Linked DNA regions of Actinoplanes teichomyceticus ATCC 31121. The protein of the gene in region 1 binds, or shares a complex with, the protein of each later gene. Links are inferred from orthologs where the notes say so. Each region holds a gene or a part of one and is shown on either strand. Other genes may lie near its edges.

What was found.
Region 2: the proteins of prfA (region 1) and ACTEI_RS06230 are in contact, whole or in part, in a crystal structure (PDB 2B3T), measured with the Escherichia coli proteins. The link is inferred for Actinoplanes teichomyceticus ATCC 31121 from one-to-one orthologs.

What each region holds. Positions count from the first base shown.
Region 1 is NZ_CP023865.1:7,318,977-7,328,312, reverse strand. Bases 103-2,985 are described here. They hold prfA (peptide chain release factor 1), read left to right. Parts: upstream 103-939; coding sequence 940-2,031; downstream 2,032-2,985. Other genes in these bases: ACTEI_RS32110 (outer membrane protein assembly factor BamB family protein), read right to left, coding at 2,015-2,985; rpmE (50S ribosomal protein L31), read left to right, coding at 628-852; ACTEI_RS32125 (RNA ligase), read right to left, coding at 103-431. Also shown: more of ACTEI_RS32125, read right to left, coding at 1-102; more of ACTEI_RS32110, read right to left, coding at 2,986-3,340; ACTEI_RS32105 (GGDEF domain-containing protein), read right to left, coding at 3,380-4,876; prmC (peptide chain release factor N(5)-glutamine methyltransferase), read left to right, coding at 4,959-5,831; ACTEI_RS32095 (L-threonylcarbamoyladenylate synthase), read left to right, coding at 5,869-6,513; ACTEI_RS32090 (arsenate reductase/protein-tyrosine-phosphatase family protein), read left to right, coding at 6,515-7,105; ACTEI_RS32085 (L-threonylcarbamoyladenylate synthase), read left to right, coding at 7,102-8,061; ACTEI_RS32080 (SDR family oxidoreductase), read right to left, coding at 8,058-9,336. UniProt on the Escherichia coli protein: Peptide chain release factor 1 directs the termination of translation in response to the peptide chain termination codons UAG and UAA.
Region 2 is NZ_CP023865.1:1,362,896-1,372,128, forward strand. Bases 6,454-9,233 are described here. They hold ACTEI_RS06230 (putative protein N(5)-glutamine methyltransferase), read right to left. Parts: upstream 8,335-9,233; coding sequence 7,573-8,334; downstream 6,454-7,572. Other genes in these bases: ACTEI_RS06220 (DegV family protein), read left to right, coding at 6,454-6,520; ACTEI_RS06225 (DUF1444 domain-containing protein), read right to left, coding at 6,517-7,563; ACTEI_RS06235 (ComEA family DNA-binding protein), read left to right, coding at 8,868-9,233. Outside these bases: pepN (aminopeptidase N), read left to right, coding at 1-1,733; ACTEI_RS06195 (ATP-binding protein), read left to right, coding at 2,014-3,513; nadD (nicotinate-nucleotide adenylyltransferase), read left to right, coding at 3,528-4,133; rsfS (ribosome silencing factor), read left to right, coding at 4,173-4,577; ACTEI_RS06210 (histidine phosphatase family protein), read left to right, coding at 4,574-5,203; ACTEI_RS06215 (hypothetical protein), read left to right, coding at 5,239-5,640; more of ACTEI_RS06220, read left to right, coding at 5,675-6,453. UniProt on the Escherichia coli protein: Methylates the class 1 translation termination release factors RF1/PrfA and RF2/PrfB on the glutamine residue of the universally conserved GGQ motif, i.e. on 'Gln-235' in RF1 and on 'Gln-252' in RF2.

The DNA.
Region 1 (9,336 bases):
GTCCGGCCCTCGGGCGGGACGAACGAGGCGTACCGCGTACGCAGGATCGCCGTCGCGTGCCGTGCCTGGTCGGACGCGAACGATCCGCGCGTGGCGACGGCGTAGCCGGAGCCGTCGTGGTAGACGATCCCGAGGCTGCCGTCCGCCTTGTCGGTCACCCGGACCGGCGCGGCCGCGTCGAGCGCGGGCGCCTGGCTCTCCTGGTGATTGAAGAACTTCGGGTAGGGCCGCGCGACGATCCGCCCGTCCGCGTCCACGATCAGGCCCCGGCAGGTCAGCGTGACCGGGCTCCACGCGCCGGCGTACTGGCAGGCCTCGGTGTAGTTGTAGATCGTGAACGGCCGGCTGGGGTGACGCTGCGCCCGGACAAGTCCGGTTTCGACCGCCTCGGTCACCTTGACCGGATCGAGAACGTCGTGCAGCAGCGTCATGGGGGGTGCCTTTCGTGCGCGGGAATTCCCGGAGGGGCGCTCACGTTATCCCCGGCGAAACCAGTTGCACCTCCTGATTTCCGGCCGGTACGGGGGGCATGGCACACTGGTACATCGGCCAGTAGGGGTTCCGGTTCACGTCTTCCGACCCGGAGACGACCCGGCGGCCCGTCCATCGAAAGGGACCGAGAAGAACATGAAGAGCGGCATCCACCCGGAGTACACGACCACCGAGGTCATCTGCTCCTGCGGCAGCACCTTCACCACCCGCAGCACCGCCAAGAGCGGCGAGATCCGCGTCGAGACCTGCAGCGCCTGCCACCCGTTCTACACCGGCAAGCAGCGCGTCCTCGACACCGCGGGCCGGGTCGCGAAGTTCCAGGCGAAGTACGCCAAGGTGAACGCCGCGAAGAAGAAGTAACTGCTTCAACGGCGCCCGTCCCGGGAAACCGGGGCGGGCGCCGTTCGCATGTGCGTGGATCCACCGCCTGGTTCGTGGGAGAGTTCGATGAGCAACGACCGTCTGAGCACGCTTCTCGCCGAGTACGCGGACCTGGAGAAGCGCATGGAGGACCCGTCCATCCACGCCGACCAGGCGCTGGTCCGCCGGGTCGGCCGGCGCTTCGCCGAGCTGGCGCCGATCTACGCCGCGCACGCCGAGCTGGAGGCCGCGCGCGCCGACCTGGCCGCCGCCAGGGAGCTGGCCGCCGAGGACCCCGGGTTCGCCGGCGAGGTCGAGGTGGTCGCCGCCACCCTCCCGGCGCTGGAGGAGAAGCTCGGCGAGATGCTCATCCCGCGCGACCCGAGCGACGCCAAAGACGTGATCATCGAGATCAAGGCCGGGGAGGGCGGCCAGGAGTCCGCGCTGTTCGCCGGTGACCTGCTGCGCATGTACACCCGGTACGCGGAGCGCCGCGGCTGGGTGGTGGAGGTGATCGACTCGCAGGAGTCGGACCTCGGTGGCGTCAAGGACATCTCGATCGCGGTGAAGACCAAGGGCGTGCCGGAGGGCGGCCACGGTGTCTGGTCCCGGATGAAGTGGGAGGGCGGCGTGCACCGGGTGCAGCGGGTCCCGGTCACCGAGTCGCAGGGCCGGATCCACACCTCGGCGGCCGGCGTGCTGGTACTGCCCGAGGCGGAGGAGGTCGACGTGCAGATCGAGCCGGGCGACCTGCGGATCGACGTGTACCGCTCGTCCGGGCCGGGCGGCCAGTCGGTCAACACCACCGACTCCGCGGTGCGGATCACCCACATTCCCACCGGCACCGTGGTGAGCTGCCAGAACGAGAAGAGCCAGCTGCAGAACAAGGAGTCGGCGATGCGGATCCTGCGCTCCCGGCTGCTGGCGGCGGCCCAGGAGGCGGCGGACGCGGCGGCGTCCGACTCGCGCAAGGCCCAGGTGCGTACGGTGGACCGCTCGGAGCGGGTGCGCACGTACAACTTCCCGCAGAACCGGATCACCGACCACCGGATCGGCTACACCGCGTACAACCTGGACCTGGTCCTCGGCGGCGAGCTGGACGGGGTGCTCGACGCGCTGGCCGAGGCGGACCGGGCGGCCCGGCTGGCCGGGGACACCGAGCTCAGCCGATCGCGGTGACCACGGTGCGGCCGGGGCGCTGACAGACCAGGAACCGGCCGGTGCTGTCGCAGTCCAGCCCCTCGGTCGACTCCACCGTTCCGGCGTCGGTGACCCGGCCGGTGTCCAGGTCCAACCGGCTGATCACGGTCCGTGCCGGATCGGTACGGGAGGCCCGCAGCAGCACCCGCGATCCGGCCGAGTCGTCGGAGGGCATCGGCCAGCCGGTACCACCGTCCCCGATCATCCGGCCGGTGGCCGCGTCGACCAGCACCTCGCGGGGCGGGTCCGCGTCGCTGTAGGCGAGCAACCGGCCCGGTGCGACCGGGTCGACGCCGGCCTTGCCGGGCAGCAGCCACCGGGACGCGCCGGTGGCCGGGTCGAGCCCCGCCACCTCGGCGCCGCGGGCCAGGCACAGCACCGGGCGGCAGTCGGTGACCAGCGTGGCGCGGACCGTGCGGATGCTCCACAGCCGGGTCGCCGGATCGTCCAGCCGGTACGCCGTGATCGTCGCGCCCAGCCGGTCGGTCGAGGTCACGACGAGCTGCTCGCCGGCGATGGTGGCGACGGTGTCCTGCCCGGTGCCGTGCCCCGGCGCCGGGCGGTGCGCGACCGGTGCGCCGTCGGCGTAGCGGTGGACGGTGATCTCGCCGGTGCCGCCGACGGTGACGATCCGGGCGGGCCGGTCCCCGGCGTACTGGATGAGGACCTCGCGCACGTGCGCCAGCGCCCGGTCCCAGAGGATGTCGCCGGTGTGCGCGTCGACCAGCCGCATCGCCCGCAGCTCGCCGCGCGCGTCCCGGTCGGCCAGCAGCGCCGACTCCCGGGTGGACGCCTGGATCTCGCCGGACATCCGCCAGCGCTGCGCGCCCGTGGCCGCGTCCAGCACGGCCAGTTCGCCGGGGTAGGTGAACCAGCCCTGCGGTTCCTCCCCGGCGGGGAACTCGACCACGCGCGGTGAGCCGGGAAGCCGCACCATGCCGTCCGCCACGCGGATCGGCGCGGGGTCGCCGTCGCCGAATCCGTCGGGGAGGGGCCGGGCCCACCGGACCGCCCCGGTGGCCAGCTCGAACGCGGTCAGCACGGGCTGGCCGCCGGTGCGGCGGGTGAGGTAGAGGGTGTCCGCGGTGAGCGCGGTCCCGCCGCCCCGAGCGGCGTCGGTGGACCACAGTTCGCGCACCGGCGGCTCCGGCGCGGGCGCCGCGGCGCCCAGGGTGACGGCGCAGAGCAGCGCGACACCGGCGGCGACGCGCCGGGACCGCCGGGCCGGCGCGGGCGGCCGGGAGTCCGCCGGTGGCGCGCTCACGTCACCCAGATCGATGACGGTCATGCCGCGACGGTACCCGGGGGATGGACCCGCGCGGTCAACTCAGGTCGGTTTCCGGCTCCCCGCGGCGGCCGCCAGGGCGGCGCTGAGCCCGCGGCCGTTGGCGCCCACCTCGCTCCAGCCGCAGGCCAGCCCGATCGGGGTGCCAGGGACCAGGATCTGCCAGTTCTCCGCCGCCGCGGCGGCGCTGATCCGGCGGGACACCTCGGCCGCGTGGTGCGGGCCGGCGCCCGGCAGGATCAGCACGAACTCGTCACCGGCGAAGCGGGCCACGAAGTCGCCGCGGCGCATCACCCGGGCCAGCACCCCGGCGATCCGTTGCAGCACCAGGTCGCCGCAGTGCCGGCCGTGCCGCATGTTGACCGTGGTGAAGCCGACGATGTCGCACACCCCGACCGCGGCGCGCCCGCCGCGGGCCAGCAGGGCGTCCACATAGTGCTCCAGCGCCCGGCGGTTGGGCAGGCCGGTGAGCGGGTCGGTCAGCGTCTCGTCGCCGTAGCGGTGCGGGTCCCGCTGGGTCTCCTGGGCGTCCAGGCGGGCCGCCACCCCGTCCAGGTAGCCGTCGCGCAGCTGGTCGATGCGCTGGGCGGCGAGGCGGAACGCGTACCGGTCGGCGGTGTGCGCGGCGGCGTGGTCGCCGGCGCGGGCGTGACAGATGCTGCGCAGCCGGGCCGGCTCCGGGGCGCCGAGCACCTCGGCCGAGACCGGGACCGCCTCCAGCATGCTCAGCGCCCGCTCCGGCTTGCCGGCCGCGATGGTCAGGCAGACCGCGCCCAGATGCCGCAGGTCACGGGTGCGCACGCTGTCGCCGCCGCCGGTCAGCCACCGGGTCGCGTCGGCCTCGGTGGGCTCGCCCAGCGCGGCGCGGCGGGCCAGCGCGTAGCCGTAGACGGCGCGGCTGCCCGGGCGCAGCTGGTCGGTGGCGAGGTAGCGGTACAGCTCGGCGTCGATGTCCCGGAGCACCCGCAGGCAGCCGTCGGTGTCGCCCCAGTGGTCGAGGGAGACCGCGTTGCGCAGCCGGATGCCCGGGGCGGCGAACACCTCCGGGGCCAGCCCGGCGCTCGCGCCCACCTCGCGGGCCTGCTCGATGGCGGTCAGCGCCTGACCGTGGAAGCCGAGGTAGGAGTACGCCATGGCCAGGTCGTGCCAGCCCCAGGCGGTCTCGGCATCCCGGTCCGGCACCGCGGCCAGCGCCCGGGAGGCCTGCACCAGGTGGGTCACCCCGCGGTCCAGGTGGCTCTGCAGGTGGGCGCCGAGCGCGGCGAAGGCGTGCATCTGCCCGCGCAGGTACGGATCGGGCACCTCGCGGACCGCCTCGGCGGCGGCGGCCATCGCGGCGGCCAGCTCCGCGACCCGGCCCAGGTTGATCAGCGCGCCGAAGCGCTGGACCAGCGCGTACGCCAGGGTCATCCGGTCGGTGGCGGTGGCCAGGACGGCGTCCAGGATCGGCAGGGCCTGTGCGGAGCAGCCGTTCTGCTGCAGTCGCCCGGCCCGGCGCAGATCCTCGACGTGCTCCGCGAGCTGGTCCAACCAACCCACCAGGCGCCTCCCACGGCTTCGGCGCGGCGCTGGGCGACCCGGCCGATCCACAGCGTGCGCGACGTCTCATGATTATGCCGTGATGCCGCCTGCCGAACACCCCCGAGACCGCCCGGATCGGACCCGCCTGGCGCCCGAGCTGGCATCGGCGGCCGCCGAACTCGCGGCGTCCGGTGTGTCCTCGCCGCGCGTCGACGCCGAGCTGCTCGCCGCGCACGTCCTGGACGTGCCACGAGGCCGTCTCCTGCTGATCGACACCGTCCGCGCCGGCGAGCTGGAGCGGTTCCGGGAACTCGTCGCGCGCCGCGCCGCCCGGGTGCCGTTGCAGCACCTGGTCGGCACAGCCGCGTTCCGCCATCTGGAACTCGCGGTCGGCGACGGCGTCTTCGTGCCCCGCCCGGAGACCGAGCTGCTGGCCGGCTGGGGCATCGAGCGGACCGCCCCGGGCGCGACCGTGGTGGACCTCTGCAGCGGCAGCGGGGCGATCGCGCTGTCGGTCGCCGACGAGTCGCCGGCCGCCCGGGTGATCGCGGTGGAGCGCTCGCCGGCCGCGCTGCCCTGGCTGCGACGTAACGCCGCGCGGTTCCCTGCGGTCGAGGTCGTCGACGCCGATGTGACCGATCCGGATCTGCTGTCCGAACTGCACGGCCGGGTGGACGTGCTGCTGTGTAACCCGCCGTACGTCCCGGACGGCACGCCCGTCCCGCCGGAGGTGTCCGATCACGATCCGGCCGAGGCGGTCTTCGGCGGCGCCGACGGGCTCTCCGTGATCCGGCCGGTGATCGCGCTCGCCGCCGCTCTGCTCAGGCCGGGCGGATCGGTCGGCATCGAGCACGACGACGTGCACGGCGCGGCGGTGCCCGCGCTGCTGCGCGCCGACGGCCGGTTCACCGAGGTGGCCGCCCATGACGATCTCACCGGCCGGCCGCGCTTCGCGACCGCCCGCCGCCGGTAGGGCCGCGCCGGGGCCGCATGGCAGACTGCACCTCGTGATGCTCTACGACTGCGCTGCCGTCGCCGATCGTGATCGCGGCATCGCCGCGGCCGTCGAGGCGGCCAAGAGCGGTGAGCTCGTGGTGATGCCCACCGACACGGTGTACGGGGTCGGCGCGGACGCGTTCACCCCGCACGCGATCACCCAGCTGCACCACGCCCGCGGGTCCGACCGCCGGGTGCCGCCGCCGGTGCTGGTCGGGTCCCGGCACACCCTGGACGGGCTGGTCTACTCGCTGCCACGGGCCGCCCGCGAGCTGGCCGACGCGTTCTGGCCGGGCGCGCTGACCATCATCGTGGAGCACTCGCCGAGCCTGCAGTGGGACCTCGGCGACACCGGTGGGGTGATCGCGGTGCGGATGCCGCTGCACCCGGTGGCCCTGGAGGTGCTGCGGGAGGTCGGCCCGATGGCGGTCACCACCGCCAACAGGCTCGGCTCGCCGTCGCCGCTGACCGCCGAGGAAGCACGCGAGCAGCTGGAGTACTCGGTGCGTGTCTACCTGGAGGCCGGACCGGCCGCCGACCCCTGGCCGAGCACGGTGGTCGACGTGACCGGCGACGTGCCGCGGGTGCTGCGCACCGGGTCGATCCCGGTGGAGAAACTGCGCGACGTGGTGCCGGATCTGGTCGAGGGGCAGGTCTGAGGTGGCGCCGTTCACCGTCCTGCACGTCTGCATGGGCAACATCTGCCGGTCGCCGATGGCCGAGCGCCTGTTCGACCGGGCGGTCCGGGACCGGGCCACCTCCGACGAGCCGCTGGTGCGCAGCGTCAGCGCCGGCACCGGCGGCTGGCACGAGGGCGAGGAGATGAACCCGCCGGCGGCCCGCCTGGTCCGGGCCCGGCGCGGCTCCACCGACGGTTTCCTGGCCCGCAAGCTGCGCGGTGACTTCATCGACGAGGCCGACCTGATCCTGACCGCCACCGCCGACCAGTACGACTACGTGGTCGCGCTGCGCCCGGACGCCGCCGACCGCACCTTCGTGCTCGGCGAGTTCGGCCGGCTGCTCGGCGCGGTGGACGCGAGTGCGCTGCCGCCGGCCGAGGCGAAACCGGAGGCGGTGCACGAGCGCGGGGTGGCCATCGTCGCGGCGGTGCACCGGCTGCGTGCCGGCGAGGCGCCGCTGGCCGGTGACGACCTGGACGACCCGTGGGGCCGCGGCGACCAGACCTTCCAGCGGGTCGGCGACGAGATCGAGGACACCACGGTCCCGCTCGCCGCGCTGTTGCTGCCATGAGGGTGGTCGAGCCGGACGCCGAGGGACTGCGCCGGGCGGTGGAGATCCTGCGCGCCGAGTCGGTCGTCGCGTTCCCCACCGAGACGGTCTACGGCCTCGGCGCCAACGCGTTCTCCCGGCGGGCGATCGGCGAGGTCTACCGGCTGAAGAACCGGCCCAGCTGGAACCCGCTGATCGTGCACGTCGCCTCGGTCGACGCGGCCCGCGAGCTGGCCGCCGAGTGGCCGGCCGCCGCCGACGAGCTGGCCGCGCGCTTCTGGCCGGGGCCGCTGACCCTGGTCCTGCGCCGGGCGGCGCACCTGGCCGGGGTGGGCGCCGCCAACGACACCGTCGCCGTGCGGATCCCGGCGCACCCGGTGGCGCTGCGCCTGCTGGAGGCGTCCGGGCTGCCGCTCGCCGCGCCCAGCGCCAACCGTTCCGAGTCGATCTCGCCGACCACCGCCGAGCACGTGGTGCGCAGCCTGCCGGACGTGCCGCTGGTGCTGGACGGCGGCCCGTGCTCGTGGGGCATCGAGTCGACCGTGCTGGACCTGACCACGCCGGTGCCCACCCTGCTGCGCCCGGGCGCGCTCAGCCTGCGCGTGCTGCGGGACGTCACCGGCGCGATCGCGCTGCGCGACACCGAGACCGCGGACGGCGCGGCCCGGCCCGCCCCGGGCATGAGCCGCCGCCACTACGCGCCGCGCGCCAAGGTCGTGCTGGTCCGGGACGTGCGGGAGGCGGACCGGTCCGGGTTGCCGGAGCCGGTCGCCGCCCTGACGTACGAGGGGGCGGCGGCCCCGGCGTACGGGAAAGCGGAGATCCTGTCCGCCGACCCGCGGGAGTACGCCGCCGACCTGTACGCCGCGCTGCACCGGCTCGACGACGCCGGCGCCGGCGCCATCCTGGTGCAGGAGCCGCCGGCGACGGAGGACTGGCTCGCCGTGCGCGACCGGCTCTCCCGCGCCGCGGCCTAGGGCTCGACCGGCCGGACCCGGCCCTCGGCGCCGCGGGCGATGTTGCGCGCCATGCCGCTGAAGACGATGCCGTGGAACGGCAGCACCGAAGCCCAGTACAGGTGGCCGGCCAGGCCGCGGGGCAGGAACACCGCCCGCTGCCGGTAGACGCTGCCGCCCGCGCCGTCCGGCTCGGCGCGCATCTCCAGCCAGGCGCGCCCGGGCACCCGCATCTCGGCGCGCAGCCGCAGCAGCTCGCCCGGCACGATCTCCTCGACCCGCCACCAGTCCAGCGCCTCGCCGACCCGCAGCCGGTGCCGGTCGCGCCGGCCGCGACGCAGCCCGACCCCGCCGACCAGCCGGTCCAGCCAGCCGCGCACCGACCAGGCGAGCGGGAACGAGTACCAGCCGTTCTCCCCGCCGACCCCCTCGATCACCCGCCACAGCCGGTCGGCCGGGGCGTGCACCGGGCGGGACCGCTCGTCGGTGTAGACGCTCCCGCCGGACCACTTCGGGTCGCTGGGCAGCGGCTCGGCGGCGGCGTCCCGGCCGGACGCGCCGGTCCAGCGGGTCTCCACGTCGGCGTCCCGGATCCGGCTCAGGGCCAGCCGGACCGCCTCGTCGAAGCCGAGCGGCTCGGGCCCGGGCAGCAGCCGGGCCAGGTCGTTCTCCCGGGCCACCGCCTCGTGCACCAGGCTGGCGACCAGCGGGCGGGCGATGGCGTTGGGCACCGGGGTGACCAGCCCGACCCAGTGCGCGGACAGCCACGGGCTGAGCACCCGGGTGGGCAGCAGGATCCGGCGGCGCAGCCCGGCGACCCGGGCGTAGCGGCGCATCATGTCGGCGTAGCTGAGCACGTCGGCGCCGCCGATGTCGAAGCCGCGGTGCACGTCCGGCGGGAGGGTGGCCGCGCCGATCAGGTAGCGCAGCACGTCGCGGACCGCGATCGGCTGGATCCGGTTGGTCACCCAGCGTGGGGTGACCATGACCGGCAGCCGTTCGGTCAGGTAGCGCAGCATCTCGAAGGAGGCCGAGCCGGACCCGATGATGACCGGCGCCCGCAGCACCGCGGTGGGCACGCCGCTGGCCAGCAGGATCCGGGCGACCTCGGCACGGGAGCGCAGGTGCGCCGACGGTCGGTCGCCGGGCGGGGGCTCGGGGCCGCCCAGGTAGACGATCCGGCGTACCCCGGCGGCGCGGGCCGCGGCGGCGAAGTTCGCCGCCGCCGCGCGGTCGCGGCGCTCGAAGTCGGTGTGCCCCAGCGAGTGCATCAGGAAGTACGCGACGTCGATGCCG
Region 2 (9,233 bases), 6.0 Mb from region 1 along the record:
TCGGCGCGATGGAGTACCCGGGGCTGGTGGTGTTCCGCGACGAGTACATTCCGCGCTCCGCGATGACCGAGACCGAGCGTGAGCAGCGGGCCAGCGTGATCGCGCACGAGATGGCCCACCAGTGGTTCGGCGACCTGGTCACCATGGCCTGGTGGGACGACCTGTGGCTGAACGAGTCGTTCGCGGAGTACCTGGGCTCCCGGGTGGCCGCCGAGGCGACCCGGTTCACCGGCACCTGGACCACGTTCGCGATGCACCGCAAGGCCTGGGGGCTGCGCGCCGACCAGCGGCCGTCCACCCACCCGGTCGCGCCGTCCGAGGTCGGCGACACCGACGAGGCGCTGCTCAACTTCGACGGCATCTCGTACGCCAAGGGCGCCGCCGTGCTCAAGCAGCTGATCGCCTGGCTCGGCGACGAGGCCTTCCTGGCCGGTCTGAACGCGCACTTCGAGGCGCACGCGTTCGGCAACGCGACGCTGGCCGATCTGCTCGGCGCGCTGTCCAAGGCGAGCGGGCGCGACCTGTCCGGCTGGGCCGAGGTGTGGCTGCGCCGGGCGCAGGTGAACACGCTGCGACTGGAGGCGCGGGTCGACGGGGACACGTACCGGGAGGTGGCGGTGGTGCAGTCCGCGCCGGACGGGTTCGCGACGCTGCGCCCGCACCGGATCGGCATCGGCCTCTACGACCACGCGGACGGCGCGGTGGTCCGGCGCGAGCTGATCGAGGCGGAGCTCGACGCCACCGGGCGTACCGTGCTGCCCGCGCTGGCCGGGGTGCGCGCCGCCGACCTGCTGCTGCTCAACGACGGCGACCTGGCGTACGCGAAGATCCGCTTCGACGAGGAGTCGGCCGCCGCCGTCCCGCGGCTGCTGCCGCTGCTCGACGACTCGCTGGCCCGCGCGGTGATCTGGGCCGCGACCCTGGACGCCGTGGTGGACGGCGAGCGCCCGGTGGCCGAGCTGGTCACCCTGGTGCTGGCCGCGCTGCCGGTGGAGACCGAGACGGTGATCGTCGAGGACGTGCTGCGAGCCGCCCGCGGCCTCGTCGACCGGTATGCCACCGCACAGACCCGCCCGGCCGCGTGCGAGCTGCTCGCCCAGGCCGCCGACCGGCTGCTCGCCGCCTCCCCGGCCGGCAGTTCCCGGCAGCTCGCCGCGGCGCGCGGACTGATCGGCGCGACCGTCGACACCGCCCGGCTGCACGGCTGGCTGGCCGGTGACGCGGTGCCGGACGGGCTGGCCGTCGACGCCGACCTGCGCTGGCTGATCCGGTACCGGCTGTCCGTGCTGGGCGCGGCCGGACCGGACGCGATCGAGGCGGAGCTGGCCGCCGACCGCAGCGCCACCGGCGAGCAGTGGGCGGCCCGGTGCCGGGCCGCGCTGTCCGACCCGGCGGCCAAGGAGGCGGCGTGGAGCGCGATCATCGGGGACGCGTCGCTGTCCAACCGGCTGGCCGAGCTCACCGCCGCGGGGTTCTGGCAGGCGGAGCAGCGGGAGCTGCTGGAGCCGTACGTGCAGCGGTACTTCGCGGACATGCCGGAGATGATGCGGATCCGCTCCGGGATGAGCGCGGAGAAGACCGCGGCGGCGGCGTACCCCGCGGTGATGGTCGCGCCGCGTACCCGGGAGCTGGCCGCCGGCCTGCTGGACCGGCCGGGGCTGAACCCGATCCTGCGCCGGGTGGTGCAGGACCACGACGACGACATGCGGCGGGCGCTGCAGAGCCGCGGCTGACCGGGACAGCGGCGGCGCCGGCGCGGGGCTGTGGTGATCGGGAGAAATCCGGGTCCGCGCGGTCCCGGCCGGGCCGTGGGTGATCGGTAGGACCTCGGGCCGGTGTGGTCCCGGCCGGGCCGTGGGTGATCGGTAGGACCTCGGGCCGGTGTGGTCCCGGCCGGGCCGTGGGTGATCGGTAGGGCCCCGGGCCGGGCGGGGTCGGCGCGGGTCCGCGCGTGACCGAAATTCCGGTTTTATAGGCGTGAACCCCGTAACCTGGTGCTACGGGGGTGAATGCGTGGAATGGTCCGCTGAATTGTCCACCGGCCTGCTACAGGCGGCGCCGGACGCGATCCTGGTCCTCGAAGACCTGCGGATCGTGCTGGCCAACGACCGGGCCGGGCAGATGTACGGGTGGTCCAGCGCCGAGCTCGTCGGCCAGTCCGTCGAAGTGCTGATGACCGAGGAGTCCCGCGCGCTGCTGCCGGCGCGCCGGCAGCTGGTCGGGTCGGCCCGGCCCGGCTCGATCGGCACCCTGGTGACCACCGCGCGCCGCCGGGACGGCACCGAGTTCCCGGTCGAGTCGTCCACCGCGATCGTCGAGACACCGCGGGGCCGGCTGGCCGTCGCGGTGATCCGGGACATCACCGACCGGGTCCGCGTCGAGGAGGAGAAGGCCCGGCTGCGTGCCGAGACGCAGGCACACCGCAGCCAGCGGCTGGAGAGCCTGGGGCAGCTGGCCGGTGGCATCGCGCACGACTTCAACAACATGCTCGGGGTGATCCTCAACTACGCCAACTTCGTCATCGAGGAGGCGGAGACGCCCGCGCCGGACCTCAAGGCCATCGCCGCCGACGCCCGCCAGGTGGTCCGGGCCGGCACCCGCGGCACCGATCTCACCCACCAGCTGCTCGCCTTCGCCCGGCGCGAGGTGGTCCGCCCCGAGCCGCTCGACCTGAACGCGGTGATCGGCGAGGTCCAGGAGATGCTGCGCCGATCGCTGGGCGAGCACATCACGCTGCTCTTCCGGCCCGGCCCGGACCTGCCGTCGGTCATCTTCGACCCGGGGCAGGTCGAGCAGCTGCTGGTCAATCTCGCGCTCAACGCCCGGGACGCGATGCCGTCCGGCGGCAACCTGGTGATCGACACGGCCCGGCTGGGCGACCAGGTCCGGCTGCGGGTCAGCGACTCCGGGCGCGGTATGCCGGCCGACGTGGCGGAGCGCGCCTTCGACCCGTTCTTCACCACCAAGGCCAAGGGGGAGGCCACCGGGCTGGGCCTGGCCACGGTGTACGGGATCGTCACCCAGGCCGGTGGCGAGGTGAACCTGACCAGCGAGCCGGGCCTGGGCACCACGGTGACCGTGCTGCTGCCGGCCGGCGGTGAGACGGTGCCGGAGCCCGCCGAGGAGCCGGCCGCCACCCAGGGGCGCGGCGAGACGGTCCTGGTGGTGGAGGACGAGGACGCGCTGCGGGACGTGGCCGGCCGGATCCTCACCGGGGCCGGGTACCGGGTGCTCTCCGCCGAGGGCGGCAGCAGGGCGCTGGAGCTGGCCGCCGGCCACGACGGCGAGATCGACCTGCTGCTCAGCGACGTGGTGATGCCCGGGATGCTGGGCAAGGAGCTGGCTGAGCGGCTCACCGGCGCGCGGCCGAGCACCCGTGTGCTCTACATGTCCGGTTATGCCCAGCCGGTGCTGGCCTCGCAGGGGACCCTCGACCCCGGGGTGGCGCTGCTGGAGAAGCCGTTCACGGCGGACGACCTGCTGGCCGCCGTCCGGAAACGCCTAGACAGCTGAATTATTCTGCACGGATGTCTGGCAGGCGGATCGGAATCATGGGTGGGACGTTCGATCCCATCCATCACGGCCATCTGGTCGCGGCGAGCGAGGTGCAGGCCCGGTTCGGGTTGGACGAGGTGACCTTCGTCCCGACCGGGCAGCCGTACGAGAAGGGCCGGGTCTCGCCCGCCGAGGACCGCTACCTGATGACGGTCATCGCGACCGCCTCGAACCCGCGCTTCCACGTCAGCCGCGCCGACCTGGACCGGGACGGGCCCACCTACACCGTCGACACGCTGCGCGACATGCGCGCCGTCTACGGCCAGTCCGCCGAGCTGTACTTCATCACCGGCGCCGACGCGCTGTCCCGGATCATGTCGTGGAAGGACGCGATGACCATGCTGGGTCTCGCCCACTTCGTCGGCGTCACCCGGCCCGGCTTCGAGCTGTCCGCGGCGAACCTGCCGGCCGAGAGCGTGACCCTGGTCGAGGTGCCGGCGATGGCGATCTCGTCCAGCGACTGCCGCCAGCGCGTCGCGGCCGGTCTCCCGGTGTGGTACCTGGTCCCGGACGGTGTCGTGCAGTACATCAACAAGCGGGGCCTGTATCGGGACTCGGGGATTGCCGGACCCGCGTGAGACACTTGGTACATCTGGAACCCGACCGAGGGGACTCTTTTGCCCGTCACTGAGCGCGCCCTGGAACTGGCGATGACGGCCGCGCAGGCCGCCGCCGACAAGAAGGCGCAGGACATCTCCGTCATCGACGTCGCCGATCAGCTCTACATCACCGACGCGTTCGTCATCGCCTCGGCGTCCAACGAGCGCCAGGTGGTCGCGATCGTCGACGCCATCGAGGAAGCTCTCGTGAACCTGCCGGAGAAAGCGAAGCCGGTGCGCCGCGAGGGCGAGCGGCAGGGCCGCTGGGTGCTGCTGGACTACGTCGACATCGTGGTGCACGTGCAGCACACCGAGGAGCGCGAGTTCTACGCCCTGGACAAGCTGTGGAAGGACTGCCCGACCATCCCGTTCGTCGACCGTGACATGGTCGACGCGGGAGCGTCCGGCACCGAAGCGCCGTGACCACCCGCCTGATCGTCTGGCGGCACGGCAACACCGACTGGAACGCGGGCAACCGCGTGCAGGGCCACGCCGACGTGCCCCTCAACGAGCGCGGGCGCCGGCAGGCGGCCGAGGCGGCGCAGCTGCTGGCGGCAATGCGGCCGGACGCGATCGTGGCCAGCGACCTGTGCCGGGCCGCGGACACCGCCGCCGCGCTGGCCGCCCGCACCGGGCACACCGTCACCTACGACGAGCGGCTCCGGGAGCGGTTCTTCGGCGCCTGGCAGGGCCTGACGATGGACGAGGTGATCCGGTCCCGCCCGGAGGAGCACGCCCGCTGGAGGGCCGGCGAGGACGTGGGCGGCGACGTGGAGAACCTCGACGACATGGGCAAGCGGGTCAGCGAGGCGCTGCAGGACGCGGCCGCGCTGGCCCCGGCCGGCACCGTGGTGGTCGCCACGCACGGCGCGGCCGCCCGCCAGGGCGTCGGCCACCTGCTCGGCTGGCGCCGGGAGCACCTGCGCACGCTGCGGACCCTGCAGAACTGCCACTGGGTCGAGCTGACCCACGACGACAGCCGCGGCTGGCAGATGGCGGCGTACAACGTGGGGGTCCTGGCCCAGCGGCCGGTCCCGCCGCCGGTCTGACGGAACCGTTCACCACGCCGGAGCGTCCAACCCCCATGATCCGTAGATCTGTCGTACCCGCCGCACTGCTCCTGCTGCTCGCCGCCGGCTGCGCGAGCCGGCCGGACGACACCGGGCCCGCCACGCCCGGCGCCGCGCCGTCCGCGGCCGTCACCGGGACGACGCCCTCCGCCGTCCCGGAGGCGACCCGGACGACCGGGAAGCCGGCCGCCGGCTCGACGACCGTCACCGGCACGGTCGCGTCCGGCGTGGAGCCCGGCTGCCTGATCCTGCGCGCCGGCAAGACGACCCACCTGCTGATCTTCCGGGACGAGGCGCTGCGGGCGTCCGCCGCGGTGGGCAGCCGGGTGCGGGTGAGCGGCACTCCACGCCCCGGCCTGATGACCACCTGCCAGCAGGGCGAGCCCTTCGAGGTGTCGTCGGTCACACCAGGCTGAGCCGGGCGGGGCCGCGAATCAGTAGAGTGCCTGCATGACCATCGCGGTCGTCACCGATTCCACCGCCTATCTGCCCGCCGAGCTGGACGGGCGGTATGAGCTCACCATCGTGCCGCTCACCGTCGTGATCAACGGGTGGGACGGCCTCGAGGGCTCGGAGATCTCCCCGGCCGAGGTGGCCCGGGCGCTCGGCGCGCGCCGCTCCTCGGTGAGCACGTCCCGGCCGGCCCCGTCGCAGTTCGCCGACCAGTACCGCAAGCTCCTCGACGCCGGGGCCGACGGGGTGGTCTCGGTGCACCTGTCCGCCAAGCTCTCCGGCACCTTCGAGGCCGCCCAGCTGGCCGCGGCCGAGGTCGGCCCGCAGGTGCGGGTGGTGGACAGCGGCACCGCGGCGATGGGGCTGGGGTTCCCGGCGCTGGCCGCCGCCGCGGCGGCGGTGCGCGGGCAGGACCTGGAGGCGGTACGCCGCGCGGCGGTCGAGCACGCCGCCCGGGTCAGCACCTTCTTCTACGTGGACACGCTGGAGTTCCTGCGCCGCGGGGGCCGGATCGGGGCCGCCTCGGCGCTGCTGGGCACCGCCCTGTCGGTCAAGCCGATCCTGCACGTCGCGGACGGGGCGGTGGTGGTGCGGGACAAGGTGCGTACCGCCGGGCGGGCCCTGACCCGGCTGGTCGACCTCGCGGTGGAGGCGGCCGGGCCGGGCGAGGCGGACATCGCGGTGCACCATCTGGGCACACCGGAACGCGCCGGTGCGCTGGTCGACGCGATCACCATGCGGCTCGGCGACCGGCTGCGCGACTGCTACCTCACCGAGGTCGGCGCCGTGGTGGCCGCGCACACCGGACCCGGGTTGGCCGGTGTGGTCGTGCACCGGCGCTAACCCGCCGCCGGCCAGGAGGTGGCCCGCCAGCGGGCCGGGCTCAGCTGCGGCACCGGAGTGAGATCCAGGTCGGCCCAGGGCACCACCCGGTCGCCGAGCTGCACCTCGTCGGCGGCCGGCAGCAGGACCGGGGCGTCGCGCACCCACAGCGCCCGGGTGCGCCAGCCGTCCTCGTCCGACCCGGTCAGCGCCAGCTGTGCGGCGTCGGGCAGCTCGGCCGCCTGCCGGTTGTACTCCTCGACGGCCAGGATCCGCTCCGCCCGGGACACCGCGTGGTGCAGCGGATGGCCCGGCGGCGCGGGATAGGGGATCGGGCAGCCGTCCAGGCCGCTGACGTACGCCATCGGGGTCAGCGACCGCGACGAGCGCGCGTAGATCTCCTCGGCCTGCGCGAACAACGCCGGGAGCAGCTCGCTGCCGTCCGCGGTGACCAGCAGCGTCCCGCGTTCCGGGGCGAACGCCACCGGCCGCCCGCCGACCTGCCCGGCCAGCCGGTCCAGCCAGCCGGGCAGCAGCAGGTGCGACGTCCAGTAGGAGTTCCCGTCGTCGACGAACCGGACCACCACCGGGCGGCTCGCGGGGGCGCCGTGCAGCACCGCGCCGGACAGGTTGGCGCGGGCGGTGTCGAACACCCGCTCGGCGGTCACCTCCCAGGCCGCCAGCTGGGCCGGGGTGACGTACGCGATGGTGTCCGGAAGATCGACCACCACGAACTCGGACAGGAACGGCAACGCCGGGCGCTGCAGCGGCGCGCCGGGCGCGCCGCCGCGCAGCACCGGGCGAAGCATCGGTGCGGCGGTCGCCCAGTCGTCCGGCACTTTCCCGGTACGCACCAGGCCGGCCAGGAATTCGCCCAGCTCGCGGCGGTCCCGGCCGAGCAACGGTGTCAGCGGCAGGATGGTCGGCTCGGCGTCGCCGGGCAGCGTGAACCGGACCTCGAAGCCGGCCGCATGGTAGCGGGCGTCCGGAATGCCGGCTTGGCGCAGCCTCCGCACCACCCGGCCGGCCAGCCGGGCGCGCGCGACCCTGCGGAACAGCCCCACGGCGGCCGCCTATCGTCTCGCGGATATCACACGGGCGTCGAGATCATCGTCGCTCGCCACGGCGGGCGTCAATCCGTTCCCATCGACGGCGATGATCGCCGGGCCGGTCTGTGCCTCGGTGATCTCGGAGAGCAGCAGGCCGCCGGGGGCGAGCCAGTCACGGGCCCCGGCGAGCACGGCGCGGAAGATCGTCAGCCCGTCGTCGCCGCCGTCGAGAGCCAGCCGGGGCTCGTGGTCACGCGCCTCGGCGGGCAGGAACGGCAGGTGGCGGGTGGCGACGTAGGGGACGTTGGCCAGCAGCACGGTGATCCGGCCGCGGAGCTCGGCGGGCAGCGCGGCGAAGAGGTCACCCTGATGGACGTTGCCGCCCAGATTGTCCCGTGCGGTGGCGACCGCCACCGGGTCCAGGTCGGCGGCGTGCAGGGTGATGCCCGGGACGCGGTGCCGGACCGCCAGCCCGAGCGCCCCGGAGCCGCAGCAGAGGTCCACCACCAGGGGGTCCGGGCGGCTGCGCGCCTCGGCCACGGCCACCCGGACCAGAAGCTCGCTGCGGACCCGGGGGACGAAGACGCCGGGACGCAGCCGGACGCGGACGCCACCGAAGTCGGCATAGCCGACCACCTGTTCGAGTGGCTCGCCGGCGCATCGCCGCTCGACCAGCGCGCCGAGGGCCGGGCCGGTCGCGGCGGCCTCGGCGAGCACGGCGGCCTCGTCCTCGGCGAAGACGCAGCCGGCCGCGCGCAGCCGGAGGATCGCCTCTTCTCTGGTCACATGCCGTCCTTTAGCAGAGCGGGGGAGCTCTCGGGGGACGTCCACAGTGCGAGGGCGTCCACAGCGGGGCCGGTCTCGTCCGGGTGGAGGCCGGAGACTTCACCCCCGTGCGAGAGGCGAAGGATACCGACGGTGTCGTGGCGGCCCGGATGCGGGCGCTGCACGGCGGGGGACCGGCGCGGGCGGGAGATGCCGGCGAGCTGACCGGCAGTGGCGGGCCGCTGCGGTGGTCGGACATCGTTCCGGGCTGGTCGGACGTCGTCGCGGGGTCGCCGGGCGTCGATCCGGGGGCGTCGGGCGTCGTCGCGGGGGCGCCGGGTCTCGATCCGGGGTTGCCGGGTCTCGATCCGGGATTGCCGGGTGTCGTCGCGGCCCGGCCGGACCGGGCGGGCGGCTCTCATGACCGGATCGATTCAGGGGGTGAGGGGCGTGGTCTGCCTGGCGGGTCTGGGACGGCCGGCGAGGTTCCGCTGTCTTCCGGGGTTTCCCGGGCGTCTGCGGGGCCCGGGGTGGCGCCGGTGGCGACCGGGTCGATGGCGCCGTGGACGGCCGGGGAGCCGGTGGGGCGCCGGGTGGCCGATGAGCCGGTGTGGCCGCCGCCGGTGGCCGGGCCGGCGTCGCCGGACGGGGAGCGGCCCTTCGACGAGAGGTACGCCTGGCGGTTCGAGGAGGCGCCGGCGCTGCCCGGGACCGGGGCGTTCGGCGAGGACCGGGGCGGGTCCCGCAAATGGCTGCACGCGTTCGACCCGGGGCGGCCCGGGGTCCGGGCGATGGCCGTGGTCGCCGTGGTGGTCGTGCTGGTTGCGGCCTTCCTGGCGTGGCGGGCGCGACCGCGGGTGGACCAGATCGCGCCGGGCTCGGAGAGCACCCCGGCGAGCAGCGCGGATCCCGGTGCCGCC